Regions from separate parts of the Bradyrhizobium sp. USDA 4532 genome, predicted to be linked through region 3. Evidence: predicted binding sites of a transcription regulator. Region 3 holds the regulator's gene; each other region holds the start of a gene.
What was found. Region 3 encodes PhoB, which activates phosphate uptake and scavenging genes when phosphate is short. Its sites were predicted from a motif close to TGTCATNNANCTGTCAT; they were not measured.
Positions count from the first base shown of each region.

Region 1: the regulator PhoB is predicted to act here: its motif matches at 1,318-1,334, upstream of J2R76_RS01100 (UDP-2,3-diacylglucosamine diphosphatase).
Region 2: the regulator PhoB is predicted to act here: its motif matches at 1,453-1,469, upstream of phnF (phosphonate metabolism transcriptional regulator PhnF).

Region 1 covers NZ_JALJZN010000001.1:252,245-255,516, reverse strand. Annotated here, with positions in the region: gene J2R76_RS01105 (glycosyltransferase family 1 protein) at 1-485, opposite strand, end outside; gene J2R76_RS01100 (UDP-2,3-diacylglucosamine diphosphatase) at 482-1,294, opposite strand; gene J2R76_RS01095 (IS110 family transposase) at 1,652-2,680, shown strand; gene thiD (bifunctional hydroxymethylpyrimidine kinase/phosphomethylpyrimidine kinase) at 3,042-3,272, opposite strand, start outside.
Region 2 covers NZ_JALJZN010000001.1:3,486,592-3,489,863, reverse strand. Annotated here, with positions in the region: partial or broken gene J2R76_RS16495 (patatin-like phospholipase family protein) at 443-602, shown strand; gene phnF (phosphonate metabolism transcriptional regulator PhnF) at 699-1,424, opposite strand; gene phnG (phosphonate C-P lyase system protein PhnG) at 1,553-2,014, shown strand; gene phnH (phosphonate C-P lyase system protein PhnH) at 2,019-2,627, shown strand; gene J2R76_RS16475 (carbon-phosphorus lyase complex subunit PhnI) at 2,631-3,272, shown strand, end outside.
Region 3 covers NZ_JALJZN010000001.1:6,822,319-6,825,590, reverse strand. Annotated here, with positions in the region: gene J2R76_RS31365 (aspartate aminotransferase family protein) at 1-345, opposite strand, end outside; gene J2R76_RS31360 (GcrA family cell cycle regulator) at 833-1,345, shown strand; gene phoB (phosphate regulon transcriptional regulator PhoB) at 1,586-2,296, opposite strand; gene phoU (phosphate signaling complex protein PhoU) at 2,442-3,158, opposite strand; gene pstB (phosphate ABC transporter ATP-binding protein PstB) at 3,265-3,272, opposite strand, start outside.

The sequences.
Region 1 (3,272 bases), 6.6 Mb from region 3:
CCGCGCGACCACAGCACCACGTTGCGGAAGCCGCGCTGACGCAACTCGGCCGCCAGCGCCGGGGTCGCCGCCATCACCGCCCGGCTCGGCCGGTGGAACCAGCGCAATGCGCGCCACACCCAGGCTTCCGGGACAGGCGTCCGCGCCGAGACGTATTCGGGGAAGCGGGTATGGAAGCTCGTCGTGAACGGCAGGCCGCGCTTGCGGCAATAGCGGCGCACCGCAAGCCCGATCGGGCCCTCGGTCGCGATATGGATGCTGTCGGGCCTCGCCGCCTCGATCAGACTTGCGACCTTGGCCCGGTAGGGCAGCGCCAGCCGGAGATCGCGATAGCTCGGCATCGCGATGGTGCGGAACTCGTCCGGCGTCAGGAAGCTCACCTCGACGCCGAGCGATTTCGCCGCCTGTGCCATCATGGTCAGCGTGCGGACAACCCCGTTGACCTGGGGATGCCACGCATCGGTCGCGACCAGGATATGCGTCATGCAGCGCGTGCCGTCACTCGCGGAACCGGCGCGATCCGGCGCACCGGGTCGGTCCAGGTGATGATCTCGAAATGGCCGTCCTCATGCTCGGCGAGCGCGGTGCAGCTCTCCACCCAGTCGCCGCAATTCATGTAGCGGATGCCGTGCTCGTCATGAATCGTCGCGTAGTGGATGTGGCCGCAGATCACGCCGTCGCAGCCGTGGCGCCGCGCCTCGCCGGCGAGCGTCGCCTCGAACGCGCCGATATAGTTCACCGCCTTCTTGACCTTCAGCTTGGCCCATTGCGACAGCGACCAGTACGGCACGCCGAACATCTTGCGGAAGAAGTTGACGAAGCGATTCATCTGGATCGCGAAATCGTAGGCCTTGTCGCCGAGATGGGCGAGCCAGCGCGCGTTCTGCACCACGAGATCGAAAATGTCGCCGTGGATCACGAGGTAGCGCTTGCCGTCAGCGCCGGTGTGAACGGTGTTCTCCACCACGTCGATGCCGCCGAAATGCGTGCCGTAATATTTGCGCAGGAACTCGTCGTGGTTGCCCGGGACGTAGATCACCTTGGCGCCCTTGCGCGCCTTGCGCAGCATCTTCTGCACGAAATCGTTGTGGGTCTGCGGCCAGTACCAGTTCGACTTCAGCGCCCAGCCGTCGACGATATCACCAACGAGGTAGATCGTGTCGGCATCGTGAGAACGGAGGAAGTCGAGCAGGCGGTCGGCTTGCGAACCGCGGGCTCCGAGATGGACATCGGAGATAAACAAAGTGCGAAAGTGCCGCTCGGGACTTTCTTCACTCAAGGAGTCACTTCCCATGCCTGTGCACCTAACAGATTCCTGTGACAAGGCGATGACGATCCCCGCGACCCAAGGCCCCACAAACAGTTAACGAGAATCAGCAGTACGCCGCTTCTCTGCGGATAACAGCAGCGTGCGACAATCTGGCGACATCGGCGGTCGCGGCTGTGGGGAAGAGGCGTTGTGTTGCCTGCACAGCGCGATGGAACAACGCGCGGTGCGTAGATGGGGTAACGGGCCGGCCGCCCGCTCGCTACGGCGCAATTTGGAAGCGCGCTCGCGAGCGGCCTGTTGGTTGGAAGGCGGTCGTCCCTCAAACTGATGGTGTTCAACGGAGTCGGGCAAGCCCGCTCCAAGCATCATTAAGGGACGACCATGTACCACTATGCAGGAATTGACGTGTCTTTGGAATGCTCGAGCGTTTGCCTTGTCGATGGGACAGGCAAGATTTTGCGCGAGACGAAGGTTGCGAGCGAGCCGGCGGCGCTGATCGCCTGGTTCCGGTCGCTGGGTCTGGTACTGGAACGGATCGGGCTGGAGGCAGGCCCCTTGTCGCAATGGCTGTATGCGGGTCTGCGAGACGCAGGGCTTGCGGTCGAGCTGCTGGAAACGCGGCACGTTCGCGAAGCCTTCAAGTCGATGCCGGTGAAGACGGACCGCAACGATGCCCGCCGGATCGCGCAGTTGATGCGGCTCGGCTGGTTCCGGCCGGTGCACTGCAAGTCGGTCGCGGCGCAGGAGACCCGCGCCATCCTGACGGCGCGCAAGCTGCTGCAATCCAAGCTTCGCGATGTCGAGAACAGCCTGCGCGGCATACTTCGCGGTTTTGGCCTGAAGGTCGGTGCGACCACCGAGCGCACGTTCGCCGGACGCATCCGCGAGTTCGTGACCGGCCATCCCGGACTGGAGTTGGTCGCGGCGGCGCTGCTCCAAGCCCATGCGGTGCTGCTGCGGGAGTTCAAGAGCCTGGACAAGCACACCCAGAAGCTCGCCAGGACGCATCCATCCGCCAAGCTCCTGATGACAACGCCGTCCGTTGGTCCGATCGTGGCGCTCACCTATGCCGCGGCGATCGACGACCCGAAGCGCTTCCGCTCCTCGAAGGCCACGGGAGCCCACTTTGGGCTCACCCCGAAGAAGTACCAGTCCGGTGAGACCGACTACACCGGCCGCATCAGCAAGATCGGGGATGCCTCCGTGCGCGAGGCACTCTACCAGGCAGCTCACGTCATGCTGACCAAGCCGGTCAAGAATTGCTCGGCATTGAAGAGCTGGGCGATGCGGATCGCCCGGCGCGCAGGCATGCGCAAGGCCAAGGTAGCGCTGGCTCGCAAGCTCGCCGTGATCCTGCATCGCATGCTCGCCGACACCAAACCGTTCAACCCGATGACCAAGGCCATCTAGCCAGGAGCAGCAATCGGTTCCGGGCGGGCCACGACACCAGGCTCTCCCCGAGCGAAGTCCCTCCGCTGGGACGATGGATCCGGTCAGGCCGCCATCCGGGAAGTGGCTCACGACCACGCAATCCGTAGATTGGCCGGCCGGCTCCTCAATGCACCCCATCAGGCGACGGCCTTCGCGCCGATCCCGTACAGAAGCAAGTGCCCGGCGAGTGGATGACGCGAAAAGGGATTGACTAACCAAGGCCCGTTACAGAAGCCCGGATGAAGCGCAGCGCAATCCGGGACCACTCTCTGTGCGGATCGACCGATCCCGGATTACGCTGCGCTCCATCCGGGCTACAAAGCTACGATTGAACGACGCTTCAATAATACTTGTGGAAGTGATGCACCGGCCCATGGCCGTGGCCGACGGCGAAGCGATCGGCTTCGGCGATCGCCTGCGTGATCCAGGCCTTGGCGTTGCGCACGGAGGTCTCCATGCTCTCGCCCTTCGCGAGCCCTGCTGCGATTGCCGAGGACAGCGAGCAGCCGGTGCCATGCGTATTGGCGGTCGCAATCCGCGGCGCAGCCAGCGCGATGCTGTGCTCGGCGTC
Region 2 (3,272 bases), 3.3 Mb from region 3:
AGAAATCATGCGCAAATTGTTTCTATGGGGCCTAGCACTTGGGATTGCTTCGGTGGCGATCACGGCGACCAGCGGTCGTTCGCAGGCCGGCCTCATTGCGCCGCTGGGTCTGCGCCAGGCCGCCGACGAGCTTCGTCTCGCGGAAACTGTCCAATTCACCTGGAGGGGCCACCGCTACTGTTGGTACAGCAGGGGATGGCGCGGCGGCGGTTGGTATCGGTGTGGTTTTGGTTCAAGGCGCGGCATGGGTTGGGGTGGTCCGGCGGGATGGCACGGATGGCGACGGCCAGGCCACCGCCCGGTCACTCGGCCTCCGAGACCTGGGCGGCCAGGAATCCAGCGTCCGCAACCACTCCCGCAACCGCTTCCCGGCAGGAGCTGATGGCCGCTTTGTCTATCGTTCGCCGGCCGCGACGTGGCCGCACGCCAGTCGGAGCCCGCCATGTCCTTGAAGGAGCCGCAAACACGCGCGGGCCAAGTGCGCGATACCGTGCTGGTCGATCTCGCGCTGGAGGGCAGTGGATCGTACCGCGCTTTTACCTGGGGTGCTCGATCGGCTCATGGATGAGCCGTGGTTGCGCAGCGAGGCAATATCGGGCACCTGACGACGACCAACGTTCATACTGGCCTGGGCGTGTGTAACAAGACATCGGGCCTTGCAGGGCTCGACCGTTTAGTTCGGATTACAAAGGGGATTGTCAGCCGTTCTCGACCAGAAACTCCACGCGCTCGGCGGCGAAGCGCGAGCGCTTGGTCACCAGCGGCTGGTCCAGCATGTCGACGTCGGTGGCGTCGACCACCAGCACCGGCCGTCCCAGCGGCAGGTCGAGCCGTGCGGCGTCGGTCGCATCGACGATCGCCGCGGTGATCCGGGTCGAGGCGCGGTGGTAGTCCTTGACGCCGTAATGCCCGAGCAGCTTCGTCATCGAGCGGACGTTGGCGAACACGCTGCCGGCATCGGGAAACCGCTCGGTCGACAGCCAGGTGGTGGAGACGCAGATCGGCGTCCGGTCGGCGAGCCGCACCGCTTCGATCCGGATCAGCGGCGCACCGATCTTCAGGCCGAGCTCGCGCGCGATCTCGCGGTTGGCGACATCGCTGCTCGCATCGATCAGCTGGCCGCGCGGCTCGTGGCCGCCGGCGCCGACGATCTCGGAAAATCGCGTGCGTGAGCGCAAGGGATAGGCGAGGCGCTGGGCTTCGACATAGGTGCCGCTACCGCGTTCCGCGCGCACCAGGCCGCGCTCGGCCAATGCGGCGAGTGCCCGCCTCACGGTGTGCCGGTTGACCCGGTACGTCTCGGCGATCTCCATCTCGCCGGGCAGCTTTTCGCCGGCGGCGAAGCGGCCGTCAGCGATGCCGCGCTCGATGCCGTCGGCGACCTGCCGCCACAAGGCGACGCCGGAACTTTCCTGCATGCTCATGGCGCGGTGATACCAGAAATCTTTGGTTTGTCACGAAACAGTCATGGCGCTCCGCTATCAAGTTGTCTAGTATCATAGACAACTTGATGCAAGCAAGGTTGCCCAAAGGTTTGCCCATGAGTTCGACCATGAGTCCGACCGGACCAAACAGCAAACAGGCCCAGCGCAAGGCCGCGATGACGGTGCTGGCGCACGCCGCCGCTACGGACATCGCAGGCAGGCTGGCCGCGATCGCGGTGCCCGCGCATGAGAACCTGCGCGAGCCGGAAAACGGCCTTGTGATGCTGCGCGGGCGGATCGGCGGCGACGGTGCGCCATTCAATCTCGGCGAGGCGACGGTGTCGCGCGCGGCGGTGAGGCTTGCGACCGGCGAGGTCGGCTTCGGCTACACGCTCGGCCGCGACGCGCGGAAGGCGCAGATGATCGCGCTGTGCGACGCCATGGTGCAGTCGGCGGAGTTGTCCGGCGAGGTGGAGGCCAAGGTGATCGCGCCGCTGCGCGTCGCCATGAACGCCGAACGCGGCCGCAAGGCAGCGGAAACCGCGGCGACGCGGGTCGATTTCTACACGATGGTGCGCGGTGAGGGATGATGCAATGACGACGATTGCCGAAATGCCCGCGGGCTTTGCCGACAAGGTGCTGTCGGCGCAGTCGACTTTCCGTTCCGTGATGGATGCGATGGCGCGCCCGGGCAGCGTGCAGCGCGTCGCCGCTGATGTCGGAACACCGGCCGGCATGATGCGCGGCTCGGCCGCGATCGCGCTGACGCTGTTCGATCACGACACGCCGATCTGGCTCGACGCCGCGATGTCGGCGACGCCGGACGTTGCCCGCTGGCTGAAGTTCCATGCCAGCGCGCCGGTGATCACCGATTCCTCGATCGCGAGCTTCGCTTTGGTCGGCGATGCCGCGAGCCTGCCGGCGCTCGATCGCTTCGCATTCGGCAGCAGCGAATATCCTGACCGGTCGACCACGCTGATCCTGCAGATCGACAGCCTGTCGCAGGGCCCGGCCTTCGAGCTGAAAGGACCCGGCATCGACGGCAGCGCCGTGCTGCAGGCGATGCTCAAGCCGCGCGACCTGTTCCAGCGGCTTGCGATCAACGAAGCCCTGTTCCCGCGCGGCATCGATGTCGTGCTGGTCCATGACGATGCCATTGTGGCGATCCCGCGCACCACGCGGCTGATCGCAAGCGGAGTGTGAGCGATGTATGTAGCCGTCAAGGGAGGCGAGCGCGCCATCGAGAACGCCCATCGTCTGCTCGCGCATGAGCGGCGCGGCGACCGCGAGGTGCCCGAGGTGACGCTGGCACAGATTTCCGAGCAACTCGCGCTCGGCGTCGATCGCGTGATGACCGAAGGTTCGCTCTACGACCGCGAGCTCGCGGCGCTCGCGATCAAGCAGGCGCGCGGCGACATGATCGAAGCGATCTTCTTGGTCCGCGCCTTCCGCGCCACGCTGCCGCGCTTCGGCGCCACCGAGCCGGTCAACACCGGCGAGATGCAGGTACGGCGGCGGATCTCCTCGACCTTCAAGGACGTTCCGGGCGGCCAGATCCTGGGGCCGACCTTCGACTACACCCATCGCCTGCTCGATCCGCAGCTCGCGGAAGGCTTTGTGCCGGAGCAGCCGGCGACCGCGGAGGCCTCGCAGGCCGCCACGCCGCGGGTGACCGACATTCTCGGCCGTGACGGTCTGATCGAATCCTCGCCGCAGGCAGATAGCAACACGCCGGTCGGCGACCTCACGCGCGAGCCGCTGAGCTTTCCGGCCGACCGCGATTTGCGGCTGCAGAATCTGGCGCGCGGCGATGAGGGCTTCCTGCTCGCGCTCGGCTACTCGACGCAG
Region 3 (3,272 bases):
GTGATAGTGGCGGACCAGCTTGATCACGCCCTCCATCGCTTCCGCGCCGGAATTGCAGAAGAACACGAAGTCGGCAAAGCTCTGCTCGCACAGCCGCGCGGCAAGCACCTCGCCGTCCGGGCTCTTGAACAGGTTCGACATGTGCCAGAGCTTGGTCGCCTGTTCCTGCAGCGCCTTGACGAGATGCGGATGCGCGTGCCCGAGCGCGTTGACCGCGACGCCCGAGGTGAAATCGAGATAGCGGTCGCCGTTGGTTGCGATCAGCCAGGCGCCCTCACCGCGCTCGAAACCGAGATCGACCCTGGCGAAGACGGGGAGCAGATGCGACGTGGCAGCGTTGGTCATGACGATCACTGACGGTTTTTAAGCCGACAATTGCCGCGCGCCTTGACGCCAGCGCAGCAACGGCCAGCTTCGGAAAACAAAACGGCCGCCTTTGCGGGCGGCACGTGGCGGGCATTCTATGCTGCGGTCGGTAAGTGTCAATCGCCACGAAGTGGCCTTCCTGCAATGCGAAACGAGCGCAATCCGGAGCATTCCGGTGCGGTGGAAAAGCCTCATCGCGATGCTTAACTGTGTGGGAACATGTGGACGCACGACCGCGGACTCTTGCGCCAGAGTCACGCCATATTGTAGCGTTTGGCCTGTCGGGTACGACATCTCGTGCGGCGGTACTGGACCCTCTAAGTAGCCTTTGTGTCTCGCGTAAACGTTCGGGCGCAACACCGTGCCCGGCGAGGGCTAAGGGATTCTGGCCGCAGGGATATTTGTCCAGATTGGCTCGCAGCGCCGCTCCAATGATTGGCCGGCGCTACGCGAAGGGAAGAATGCGATGACTGTATTGACCTGGTCCGACGATCGCGTCGAGCAGCTGAAGAAGCTCTGGGAGTCCGGCCTGTCGGCCAGCCAGATCGCGGCGGAACTTGGCAATGTGACGCGAAACGCCGTGATCGGCAAAGTGCATCGGCTCGGCCTCTCCGGCCGCGCCAAGGCACCCTCCACGGCCGCGCCGCGGCAGCGCAAGGCCCGCCCCGCCCAGCACATGATGCGGGTGGCGCGCCCGGTCTCGCGCGGCAACACCGCGCTGGCGCACGCCTTCGAGGCCGAGATGGAGCCCGATCCGATCTCCTACGACAATGTGGTGCCGATGAGCCAGCGGCTGTCGCTGCTCGAGCTCAACGAGGCCACCTGTCACTGGCCGGTCGGCGATCCCTCGAGCCCGGAATTCTTCTTCTGCGGCGGCAAAGCGCTCGGCGGCCTGCCCTATTGCGCGCATCACTCGCGCGTCGCCTACCAGCCCGCCGCCGATCGCCGCCGGCCGTCGGCGAAACCGCAGATCAAGTGAGCACTCGGGAAAACGACGGAAGACCTCAAAGACAAATCCCCGCGAAAGCGGGGATTTTTTTGTGTGACCCAGCCCGGCTATATCACCAGCGTCGTCCCGGCGCAGGCCGGGACCCATAACCACGAATGGGTGTTGTTAGAAAGCCGTCTGGCCGCGTGCCGATTGCGCTGGCCGCAGCGTATGGGTCCCGGGTTTCGCCGGGACGACGCCGTGTTGCGGTTTATGAATGCCGCATGGCCGTTACGGCTGCGGCTCGGCCTTGGCAAAGCGGTCGTCGAGCGCGTAGCCGGCGCCGCGCACAGTGCGGATCGGATCCTGCTCGCGGCCCGGATTGAGCAGCTTGCGCAGGCGGCCGATATGCACGTCGACGGTGCGCTCATCGATGTAGATGTCGCGGCCCCAGACGCTGTCGAGCAATTGCTCGCGGCTGAACACGCGGCCGGGATGCTCAAGGAAGAATTCGAGCAGGCGATACTCGGTCGGCCCGAGATCGATCGGACGGCCCGAGCGCGCCACGCGGCGCTTCTCGCGGTCGAGCTCGATGTCGCCGTAGGTCAGCACGGTCGCAAGCCGCTCCGGGCTGGCGCGGCGCAACAGGCCCTTCACCCGCGCCAGCAGCTCCGGCACCGAGAACGGCTTGACGATGTAATCGTCCGCGCCGGTGGCAAGCCCGCGCACGCGCTCGCTTTCCTCGCCGCGCGCGGTCAGCATGATGATCGGAAGCTGCTTGGTCTCGGGCCGCGCCCGCAGGCGGCGGCACAGTTCGATGCCGGACAGGCCCGGCAGCATCCAGTCCAGCACCACGAGGTCGGGAACGCGCTCCTTCAGCCTTGTATCCGCATCGTCGCCGCGCCCCACCGTCTCGACATCGTAGCCTTCCGCATCGAGATTGTAGCGCAACAGCGTCGTCAGCGCTTCCTCGTCTTCGACTACCAGAATGCGTGCGCTCATCGGTTTAAGTTCTTTCTCTGTGGTGATCCGTTGCCCAGACGCAAACCGAAACGCTTACTTCCTTGAGCATAGTCCCCGCGGAAACGATTTGTCGCGAGGATCATCCAGTTTCGCTCTTGCCGGTTCCGTGCTTGCCGATCATGCCTCAGTTGCCCGGCACCGTGGTGGCAAAAGTGGTCATGTCGCCCTTCGGGCGCTTGTCGGTGATCTGCTGGCCCTCGATCATGTAGAACACGGTCTCGGCGATATTGGTGGCGTGATCGCCGATCCGCTCGATGTTCTTGGCGCAGAACATCAGATGGATGCAGAACGAGATGTTGCGCGGATCTTCCATCATGTAGGTGAGCAGTTCGCGGAACAGCGAGGTGCAGATCGCATCGACCTCCTCGTCGCCCTTCCAGACGTTCATCGCCGCCGGCAGGTCGTGCGCGGCATAGGCGTCGAGCACCGACTTGACCTGCGACAGCACGAGGTCGGTCATGTGCTCGAGGCCGCGGATCAGCTTCAGCGGCTGGAAATCGCTCTCCAGCGCCGCGACGCGCTTGCCCATGTTCTTGGCGAGGTCGCCGATCCGCTCGAGGTCGGTGGCGACGCGCATCGCGCTGACGATCTCACGCAGATCGATCGCCATCGGCTGGCGGCGGGCGATCGTCAGCACCGCCCGCTCTTCGATGTTGCGCTGCAGATTGTCGATCTCGATGTCGGCGGCGACCACGCGCTTGCCGAGCGCGACGTCGCGACGGATCAGCGCGTCGACCGACTCGGTAATCATCCGTTCGACCAGGCCGCCCATCTCGGCGACCAGGCGAGTCAACTCCTGCAGGTCGCTGTCGAATGCCTTGGCGGTATGTTCAGAAGCCATCGCTTGTCTCCCTCAACCATGATCCCGGGGATCATGGTTTCGTGTCCTGAATTTTAGCATGACCTGATCGGAAAACCGGTTTCCACTTTTCCGGATCATGCGCCGGTCAACCGA